Regions from separate parts of the Sphingomonas naphthae genome, predicted to be linked through region 2. Evidence: predicted binding sites of a transcription regulator. Region 2 holds the regulator's gene; each other region holds the start of a gene.
The links. Region 2 encodes LexA, which represses DNA repair genes until DNA is damaged. Its sites were predicted from a motif close to GTTCCNCNCTTGTTCT; they were not measured.
Positions count from the first base shown of each region.

Region 1: the regulator LexA is predicted to act here: its motif matches at 1,855-1,870, upstream of uvrA (excinuclease ABC subunit UvrA).
Region 3: the regulator LexA is predicted to act here: its motif matches at 1,604-1,619, upstream of PQ455_RS05995 (ATP-dependent helicase).

Region 1 covers NZ_CP117411.1:2,459,187-2,462,460, forward strand. Annotated here, with positions in the region: gene PQ455_RS11830 (hypothetical protein) at 19-759, shown strand; gene PQ455_RS11835 (hypothetical protein) at 824-1,315, shown strand; gene PQ455_RS11840 (hypothetical protein) at 1,362-1,688, opposite strand; gene uvrA (excinuclease ABC subunit UvrA) at 1,878-3,274, shown strand, end outside.
Region 2 covers NZ_CP117411.1:1,864,882-1,868,155, reverse strand. Annotated here, with positions in the region: gene hflX (GTPase HflX) at 1-75, shown strand, start outside; gene PQ455_RS08830 (hypothetical protein) at 941-1,093, opposite strand; gene lexA (transcriptional repressor LexA) at 1,105-1,764, opposite strand; gene PQ455_RS08820 (molybdopterin molybdotransferase MoeA) at 1,822-3,009, opposite strand; gene moaC (cyclic pyranopterin monophosphate synthase MoaC) at 3,006-3,274, opposite strand, start outside.
Region 3 covers NZ_CP117411.1:1,271,736-1,275,009, reverse strand. Annotated here, with positions in the region: gene PQ455_RS05995 (ATP-dependent helicase) at 1-1,600, opposite strand, end outside; gene PQ455_RS05990 (intermediate filament-like cell shape determinant CreS) at 1,768-3,150, shown strand.

The DNA.
Region 1 (3,274 bases), 590 kb from region 2:
GGGGGTCTAGCGGGGTTTGTGGGATGTTACAACATATCATTACATGCCAGCCCCCTCGACACCGCGCCGTCCGCGCGCGAAGCTCCGCCGATGGATTTCATGAAGATCATCGAGTCACTCGACGAGGCGCTTTATGCCGTGGCGAGTTGGCTCGTTTTCTATCCGCTGACACTATGGCGCACGCTGTTCCACCCGCAGCGGATGATGAACTATGCCGATCGCGAGGTCTCGGATCGCCCCGAGGATCAATATGAGGATGCGATCCGGCCGCCTCTCTTCCTGTTTCTGACGTTGCTGCTGTCGCATGGCTTCGAGGTCACCGTCGCGCCCCGCAATCCCTTGTTGTCCGACAATCACGGGCTCGCCGCGCTTGTCGACAGCGATCTGGCGCTGCTCGCGCTGAGGCTGCTGCTGTTCAGCCTGTTCCCCCTCATGATGGCGGTGCGTTTGCTGCGTCGTCAGCACACGCGATTGACCCATGCCAGCTTGCGGCGGCCGTTCTACGGACAATGCTACACGACCGCTCCGCTCGCCTTGCTCGTGGGCGTGGGTAGCCTCGCCGGCGGGTTCGCCTTCACCGGAGCCCATATCGTCGCGGCCGTATCGATCGGCACGGCGGTCGTCTGGTATCTGTCGGTCCAGACATGCTGGTTCGCGCGCCGCTTGCGTGTGCCATTATTGGTAGGGGCGGGTGACGCGCTTTTGTCGACCTTTTGCAGCGTGGGCCTTTTTCTGCTCGCCGCGATCGTAATTCTCTAGCCAAGGCGCTGGCCCGCACGGTCAGCTTCTGTCATCCTGCCGCGAAACAAGCGGGAGAATGGCATTGCGTGGGATTTCGCTGGCGGCAACCGCAACGCTCCTTCTCGCCACCCCGGCGCTCTCTCAGGCCGGTGACGGTAGTGACGCGATCAACCTGATCTGCTCGGGCCAGGGCGAAAAACTGGGGTCCGGCTACGTCAATACGCTGGAATGGGATCGCTACGATCACAAATATCGGTCACGCAGCGGCGTGCAGACCGAAATGCAGGGCTTCGCCTCCGCCGTCACCCTACAAATCTATGGCAGCGACGGCCGCATCCGATTGCCGGAGAAGCTCATCCCGCCGCTCAATTCGGGCGGCGACCACCAGCATTGGTGGCCGTTGGACGACGTGATCGTCGGAGCCAACGAGATCCGGGCGAGCTATCGCCTGAACGGCCTCAACAAGCCGAAGCTCAGGATCGATCGCCAGACCGGCGAAATCACGATCAAGGGCACCGGGCAGGATTTTTCCGGCCTGTGCGAAAAGGTCGATGCGGGCCAGCGACGGTTCTGACGATGCCGTGACGGGGCAAGCGGGATAGCGGCGCCGTAGACAGCCTTTACCTCTTTCCCCCAAACAACCGCCCCAGCACGATCTCCGCCGCCCCGCCCAGCGCATCGGCGATCGCCTGTGGATCGGTGGTGCCCGCCGGCCTGGCCGGGTTCGGCGGCGTGGTGGACGGATCGGCGGGAGTGCGCTTCTTCGCCACGGCGGCGGTCGCGGCGGCGGCGGCCATGGTGAGGCCGGCGGCGACGATCTCGCGGGCGGCGGGGGATGCGGCGGCCTTGGCTAGCAGCGCGCCGCCCTGCTCGCGGATTTCCTTCGGCAGCTTCACGCCCAATATCTCCTTGGGCAGCTTGGGGGATTTGGCCTTCTTCTTCGCCATCGCCGGTCCTTGGGCTGGAGGTGTGGGAGGGAGATAATACACTGGCAGGGGAGTTCAAGGGTTTCGGTGGCGCTCCCCTCCCCTGAAGGGGAGGGGCTTTTATGCCCCCCGCCCCCGCTAGGCATCCGCGCACCCGCACCCTATCTTCCCCTCTGGCCCTCCGCACAGAACAGAAGTAGAACTGACTCCATGAGCCTGACCCACATTTCCGTGCGCGGCGCGCGCGAGCACAATCTGAAGGGCGTGGATGTCGAAATCCCGCGCGACAAGCTGGTCGTCATCACCGGCCTGTCCGGGTCGGGCAAGTCGAGCCTCGCCTTCGACACCATCTACGCCGAGGGCCAGCGCCGCTATGTCGAGAGCCTGTCGGCCTATGCGCGCCAGTTCCTGGAGCTGATGCAGAAGCCCAATGTCGAGCATATCGAGGGCCTCTCCCCCGCGATCTCGATCGAGCAGAAGACGACCAGCCGCAACCCGCGCTCGACCGTGGCGACCGTCACCGAAATCTACGATTACATGCGCCTGCTGTGGGCGCGGGTGGGCGTGCCTTATTCGCCCGCCACCGGCCTGCCGATCTCGGCGCAGACCGTGAGCCAGATGGTCGATCGGGTGATGGCGCTGCCGGAGGGCACGCGCTTCCTGCTGCTCGCCCCCGCCGTGCGCGGCCGCAAGGGCGAGTATAAGAAGGAGCTGGCCGAATGGCAGCGCGCCGGCTTCACCCGCGTGCGGATCGACGGCGAGATGGTCGAGATCGAGGAGGCCCCCGCGCTCGACAAGAAATACAAGCATGACATCGAGGTGGTGGTCGATCGCCTCGTCGTGCGGCCCGATATCGAGACGCGGCTGGCGCAGAGCTTCGAGACGGCGCTGAAGCTGGCCGAGGGGCTGGCCTATGTCGATCTGGTCGACGCGGTGGTGCCGGGCCGCGAGGCCGAAGTGGCCACCAAGGGCACCAGCAAGAAGGGCGCCGCCAAGGGATCGGCGGCGGCCGGCGTCGGCACGCTGCCGCCCAACCGCATCACATTTTCCGAGAAGTTCGCCTGCCCCGTCTCGGGCTTCACCATCGCCGAGATCGAGCCGCGCCTCTTCTCGTTCAACGCGCCGCAGGGCGCCTGCCCGGCGTGCGACGGCCTCGGCGAGAAGCTCTATTTCGATCCGCAGCTGGTGGTGCCCAACGAGCTTCTCTCGATCGAGAAGGGCGCGGTGGTGCCGTGGGCCAAGTCCAACCCGCCCAGCCCTTATTACATGCAGGTGCTGGCGAGCCTCGGCCGCGCGTTCGATTTCTCGCTCAAGACGCCGTGGCGCGAACTGACGCCCGAGCAGCAGGCCGTGGTGCTGAACGGCACCAAGGGGAAGGCGGTGACGCTCACCTTCATCGACGGCAAGAAGTCGTATCAGGTGAGCAAGGCCTTCGAGGGCGTGATCGGCAATCTCGATCGCCGCATGGCCTCCACCGAGAGCGCGTGGATGCGCGAGGAACTGGCCAAATATCAGTCCGCCGCGCCGTGCGAGGTGTGCGAGGGCGCGCGCCTGCGCCCCGAGGCGCGCGCGGTGAAGATCGCCGGCGAGGACATCTCCATCTCCAC
Region 2 (3,274 bases):
GAGACCGAGGGCGAGACGCAGGTCGTCGAGGTGCGCCTTTCGGAAGAGGATTGGGCGCGGTTTCAGGCGCGCTAGGGGGCGGGGCGGGGAATCCGCCGCCCCACGATGCTCGTCACCCCGGCCTCGTGCCGGGGTCCAGCCCGAAGCACGCGTCAATGCCGTCCTTCAACCGGATCGATCGGGAGCCGGTGGACCCCGGAACACGTCCGGGGTGACGATCGTCGCGATCGGTTCGCTGCCACCTGCTCTTGCAGATCATCACCACAGCGATAGGGATAGATCATGCGAAAGGTCATCGCCCTGCTAGTTGCGGCTGTTGCCGTGGCTTATGTGTAGTTGGACCTTCTTCCTGATTTGGTTCACGTTTGCCTTCTTCGACGTCACCAAGGAACAAATAAGCCCCTTGGACGCCAGAGCGTTCGTCGTCCTGGTTCTAACCGTCGCGCCGGTAACCCTGCTATGCCCATCGAAGGCGCGCAGTCTGTGGCGAAGTGACAGCCGCAGAATCTAACCACAATCTAAAACTTGACAAACCAGAACAAATAGCGTACAAGCCGCGCCGCTTCCGTCACTGGTGATCGCGGTGGAGGGGGCAGGCTCCTGGTGGCGCAGGCCGCCGGGGCGACCGGCGCGGAGTCATCCGGCATCAGCCGAAGCTTCGCGTGATCGTCAAAGGCCCGGTGCGGTGTTCGATCCTGCTGCCACCTCAGCATGGGATCCGCCCCGCCCCCGGCCGCCCGCGCCTCCCCGGAGGTGCGATAGCCCTCTCAAGGGCACATCCTGCCGGATGCAAGTGGCAGGACCGCGCCGGTCGCAGTCGCCATCTTCAGGCCAAGGGGAGGATGCGCGGGGAAATCCTATTTTCGGTTTCGGTTACCGACGCTGGGCGAGCCCGCGATGGAATCAGGCACACCAGCACAGCGCCAGGCCGATCAGCCCGTCACTGATAGGCAATCATCATCCAATGGCGAGAGGGAGGCCGAGTTCGGGCGCGAGCCATCCGCCCGCCGAACATGGCGCGCATCGCCAGTTCGGCGTCCGGCGGCGTCGCGGCTTCCAGGATCGGCCGCAACGCCTTCGGGTCATGCGCCATATCGGGCGCGATCAGTAGCGGCGGAGCAGGCCGGCGAGGCGGCCCTGCACGCGGACCTGCGCCGGGCTGTAGCGTTGCGGATCATAGGCGCGATTGGCCGGATCGAGCCGGATCATCGTGCCTTCGCGGCGGAAATATTTGAGCGTCGCTTCCATCTCGTCGATCAGGGCGACGACGATCTGGCCTTCGCGGGCGCTCTCGGTGCGCTGGATGAGCGCATAGTCGCCATCGAGGATCCCGGCCTCGACCATCGAATCGCCCGAGACCTCGAGCGCATAATGTTCGCCCGGGCCCAGCAGCGCGGCGGGGACGGACAGGCTGGTCTGCCCCTCCATCGCCTCGATCGGCACGCCGGCGGCGATGCGGCCGTGGAGCGGGATTTCCAGCACGTCGTTGGCGGCCTGCGGGATCGGCTTCTTCGGCACGGCGACCAAGGCGGGCGGGGCCTTGCGCATCAGTTCGGGCATCCGCAGCACCTCTAGCGCGCGGGCGCGGTTGGGCAGGCGGCGAATGAACTGGCGCTCCTCCAGCGCATTGATGAGCCGGTGAACCCCCGACTTGGACTTGAGGTCGAGCGCCTCCTTCATCTCCTCGAACGAGGGAGACACGCCGGTCTCGCCCAGTCGATGGTTGATGAAGGTGAGCAGCTCATTCTGCTTGGACGTCAGCATCGCATGATACCCCATCGGGAACGAACGCGGAACGTCTAGGCAACATGGAACAGACTGTCAAGCGAGCGTAACGATCTCGACCTGTTCCCCCGCCGCGATGGGCGGCGCGCCGGCGGGGCGGACGATCAGGCAATCGGCCGCGGCGAGCGAGGACAGGCCGGCGCTGTCCTGCCGATTCATCGCACGAATGCCATCCATCTGATTGATCCCACGCAGGAAATCGGTTCGGCCACCCACGGCGGGGAGGGGATGGAGCAGGGTGGCGAAGGCCATCGGGGGGGCGGGATCGACCGCGCCGGAGAGACGCGCGAGCAGCGGTTTCAGGAACAGGGTGGCGCCGACGAAGGCGGAGACGGGGTTGCCGGGCAGGCCGAGCACGACCGCGTCGCCGATCCGCCCCGCCATCAGCGGCTTGCCCGGCCGCATCGCGACCCGCCAGAAATCGAGCGCCGCGCCCGCCGCTGCCAGCGCGGGGCGGACGAGATCATGGTCGCCGACCGAGGCCCCGCCGATCGTGACGACCACGTCGGCGATGCGCGCGGCTTCGGCGAAGGCGGCGGTGAGGGCGGCCAGATCGTCGGGCACGATGCCGAGATCGACGATCTCCGCCAGCGGGCCGCCGCACAGGGCCGCCAGCATCGGCGCGTTGCTGGATGGCAGGCGGTCGTCGGGCGTGGGCGCGCCGGGGGGCACCAGTTCGTCGCCGGTCGAGATCAGGGCGACGCGAGCGCGGCGGCGGACGGGCAGGGCGCCGTGACCGGCGGCGGCGGCGAGGCCGATGCGGGCGGGTGTGAGGCGATCGCCGGACGCGATGAGGGGGGCGCCGTCCGCGAAATCGGCGCCGCGCCGGCGGACATGCTCGCCCTGGGCCGGCGGGCCTTTGCCGGTCATGCGGACGAGGCCGTCGGCGGCGGTGGCTTCCTCCTGGATGAGGATCGTGTCGGCACCGGGGGGCAGAGCGGCGCCGGTGAAGATGCGCGCGGCCTCGCCGGGGGCCAGCGGGATCGCGAAGGGGCGCCCGGCCGCGCTCTCGCCGACGATGCGCCACGGGCCGGGGCGCTCGGCGAAGCGGATGGCGTAGCCGTCCATCGCGGAGAGATCGGCGGCGGGCTGGGTGCGGCGGGCGAGGACGGGTTCGGCGGCATGGCGCCCGGCCGCGTCGATCAGCGGCACGGTCTCGATCGGCAGCGGCGCGGCCAGCGCGAGCAGGCGGGCGCGGGCGTCGGCGACCGGGAGCAGGCTCACGGCCGGCGCCAGTCGCCCGACTTGCCGCCGGTCTTGGACAGGAGACGAATATCCCCGATCGTCATGGCCTTATCGACCGCCTTGGCCATGTCGTAGACGGTGAGCAGGGCGACCGAAACGGCGCTCATCGCCTCCATCTCGACCCCGGTGCGGCCGTTGGTGGTGACGGTGGCGGTGGCGATCACCGCGTCGTCCTCCACGATCAGGTCGATCGTGCAGGCGGCGATCGGCAGGGGGTGGCACAGCGGGATCAGATCGGCGGTGC
Region 3 (3,274 bases), 590 kb from region 2:
CCAGGAAGGCGGGGAGGGTTTCATATTCCTCCATCGCGCGTGCCAGTTCGGTGAGATTCTCCAGCCGCCCGGCGCTCTCGGCCGAGCGATCGGCCTGGAGCATCGCGGTATAGCCGCTCTCGTCGAGCATCTGGCGTGCCAGCTCGGCATGGGGCAGCGCCGAGAGCCGGTCGCGCCACGCGGCGATATCCGCCACCAGCCGGCCGAGCGACTTGCGCGCCGCCCCGGTCAGCTCGTCGCTGTCGAGGATGCGGGCGGCGGCCAGCATCAGCGAGATGCCCTCGGCGCGGGCGAGCTGGTGGATCTTCTGCACCGCCTTGTCGCCCAGCCCCCGCTTGGGGACGTTCACGATCCGCTCGAACGCCAGATCATCGGCCGGCTGGGAGATGACGCGCAGATAGGCCAGGGCGTCGCGGATCTCGGCGCGCTCGTAGAAGCGGAAGCCGCCGACGATGCGATAGGGCATGCCGATCGCGATGAAGCGATCCTCGAACTCGCGCGTCTGGAACTGGGCGCGGACGAGGATCGCCACGTCGTCCAGCTTCGTGCCGCGCCGCTGCGCCGCCTCGATCTCGTCGCCGACGCGGCGGGCTTCCTCCGGCCCGTCCCACACGCCGATCACGCGAACCTTCTCGCCGCTGTCGGCCTCGGTCCACAGTGTCTTGCCGAGCCGCCCGCCATTTTGCGCGATCACGCCAGACGCGGCGGCGAGAATATGGCCGGTCGATCGGTAATTCTGCTCCAGCCGGATCACGGCGGCGCCCGGAAAGTCCCGCTCGAAGCGCAGGATGTTGGCCACCTCGGCGCCGCGCCACGAATAGATCGACTGGTCATCGTCACCCACGCAGCAGATGTTCTTGCGCGTCTGGGCGAGCAGGCGGAGCCAGAGATACTGGCTCGAATTCGTGTCCTGATATTCGTCGACGAGGATGTAGCGGAAGCGTTGCTGATAGCTTTCCAGCACGTCGCGATGCGTCTTGAGGATGACGAGCATGTGGAGCAGCAGGTCGCCGAAGTCGCAGGCGTTCACCGCCTTCAGCCGGTCCTGATAGCGCTGGTAGAGTTCGCCGCCGCGCCCGTTGGCATAGGCCTCGCTCTCGGCCGCATCGATATCGGCCGGCACCCAGCCGCGATTCTTCCAGCGATCGATCAGCCCCGCCAGCTGGCGCGCGGGCCAGCGTTTCTCGTCGATGTCGGCCGCCACGATCAGCTGTTTCAGCAGGCGCAGCTGATCGTCGGTATCGAGGATGGTGAAATTGGATTGCAGCCCGACCAGCTCGGCATGGCGGCGCAGCATCTTGGCGGCGATCGAGTGGAAGGTGCCGAGCCACGGCATCCCCTCCACCGCATCGCCCAGCATCCGGCCGATGCGGTGGCGCATCTCGCGCGCGGCCTTGTTGGTGAAGGTGACCGCCAGGATCTCGCTCGGCCACGCTCGCCGCGTCGCCACCAGATGGGCGAGGCGGGCGGTGAGCGCGGCGGTCTTGCCGGTGCCGGCGCCGGCCAGCACCAGAACCGGGCCTTCGGTGGTCAGCACCGCCTCGCGCTGGGGTGCGTTCAGCCCGCGGAGGTAGGGCGCTTCGGGGGAAATGTCGGTCACCGGCGAACAGTTAGGGAACGTCGGCCCCGCCCGCAAGCGCCGTCGCGAGCGGGCCACACCGTCTCCGAACCGTCATCCGGGTGCAGCGACAGACTCGACAAGCCAGGGTTGCTATGGCTTAACTTTTCGCCGGGGAGCAGCCATTTGGGCGGCGGAAGGATATCATCATGGCAGGGGACGGGCGCGGTATGTGGTTGCTGAGCAAGGGGCAGCGGGCGGAGCCTGAGCAGCAGGCGCCGGAGATCGCGCCGCTGGCCGAGCCCGAACTGACCCCGCAGCTGGCCGCCTCGGCGCAGGCCATCGGCGGCCGCTACGAGATGATGAATTCGGCGCTCGACAGCATCGGCCGCCTGATGGAGCAGCTGCGCGGCATCGAGCCGCTGATGGCCGAGATCAAGGGCCCGCTGGCGCAGGAATATGAGACGCGCCGGGCGGAGCATTCCGAGCTGACCGCGCTGCGCCACATGCACGAGACGATGGAGGCCGCGCTCTATTCGGCGCAGGCGCAGGAGCGCGACGCCGTGGGCAAGCTCTCCGCCGCCGAAATGGCGCTGGGCGAGGCCGAGGCGGTCCGCGCCGCGCAGGGCACCACCCTGGAAGAGCGCGCGATCGAGATCGATCGTATGCGCAACGACCTTCTCCAGCTCGAACTGAAGGCCCAGCATCTCGATTCCGCGCTGCGCGACGCGCTCGCCCGCAACGACGAGATGGATCACGATGTCGGCAATCTGCGCGGTCACCTCGAGGAGGTCGATCGCCGGCGCGCGGAGGCCGAATCCGGCCTCGCCCGCGCCACGCAGGACAATGCGCTGATCGCCGAGGAAACCGCCGTCCTCAAGAAGCGCTACGAGCAATCCTCGTCCGAAGTGGCGCGGCTCACCCGGATCGAGAACGATCTGGAAACCCAGCTCGCCGCCGAACGCGCGCGGGTGACGGCGAGCGAGGCCGGCGCGCTGGCGCTCCAGGCCGAATCGACCCGCGTGGTCCGCCAGCTGGAAACCCAGCTCGAACTGATCCGCTCCGAACTGTCCGCCACGCAGACCCGGCTGGAAACGTCGGTGGTGCGCGCGACCAAGCTGGAGGAACTCAACAACCAGCTGGGCTCGCGCCTCAACGAGGCCGGCAGCCGCCAGCAGCTGGCCGAACGCGCCATCGGCGAGCGCCAGACCGTCCTCGACCGTCAGGCCGAGCGGGTGCGCCTGCTGGAAGAGGAATCGGAATCGCTCCGCCAGCGCCATGCGGCGGTCGAGACCGCGCGCGCGGCGGCGGTGGAGCGGGCCGACCAGCTCGCCAAGTCGCTGGCCGGCCACGAGCGGGCGGTGGAGCGAGCCGAGGGGCGTGCCGGACAGGTCCGCACCAAGCTCGAAAAGCTCATGGCCGCGCACGAGGCCGCGCTGCGCGAGCAGGAGCAGCGGATCGAAGCGCTCCAGAAGGACATCGAACGCAGCCGCGCCGAAGCCGCGCTGGCCGAAGGCGCGCTGGAAACGGTGCGGCGCGATCGGGACCGGTTGCAGGTGGCGCTGTTCGGGAACGCCAGCGCGGCTGCGTGAGGGCTGGGGCTCGTGTGGCTCTCGACTCTGACTGGAGGCCGTTCGTCCCGAGCGTAGTCGAGGGACGTGAGGCTGGACGCACCGCTTGGGGCACGCCCCTCGACTTCGCTCGGGACGAACGGGC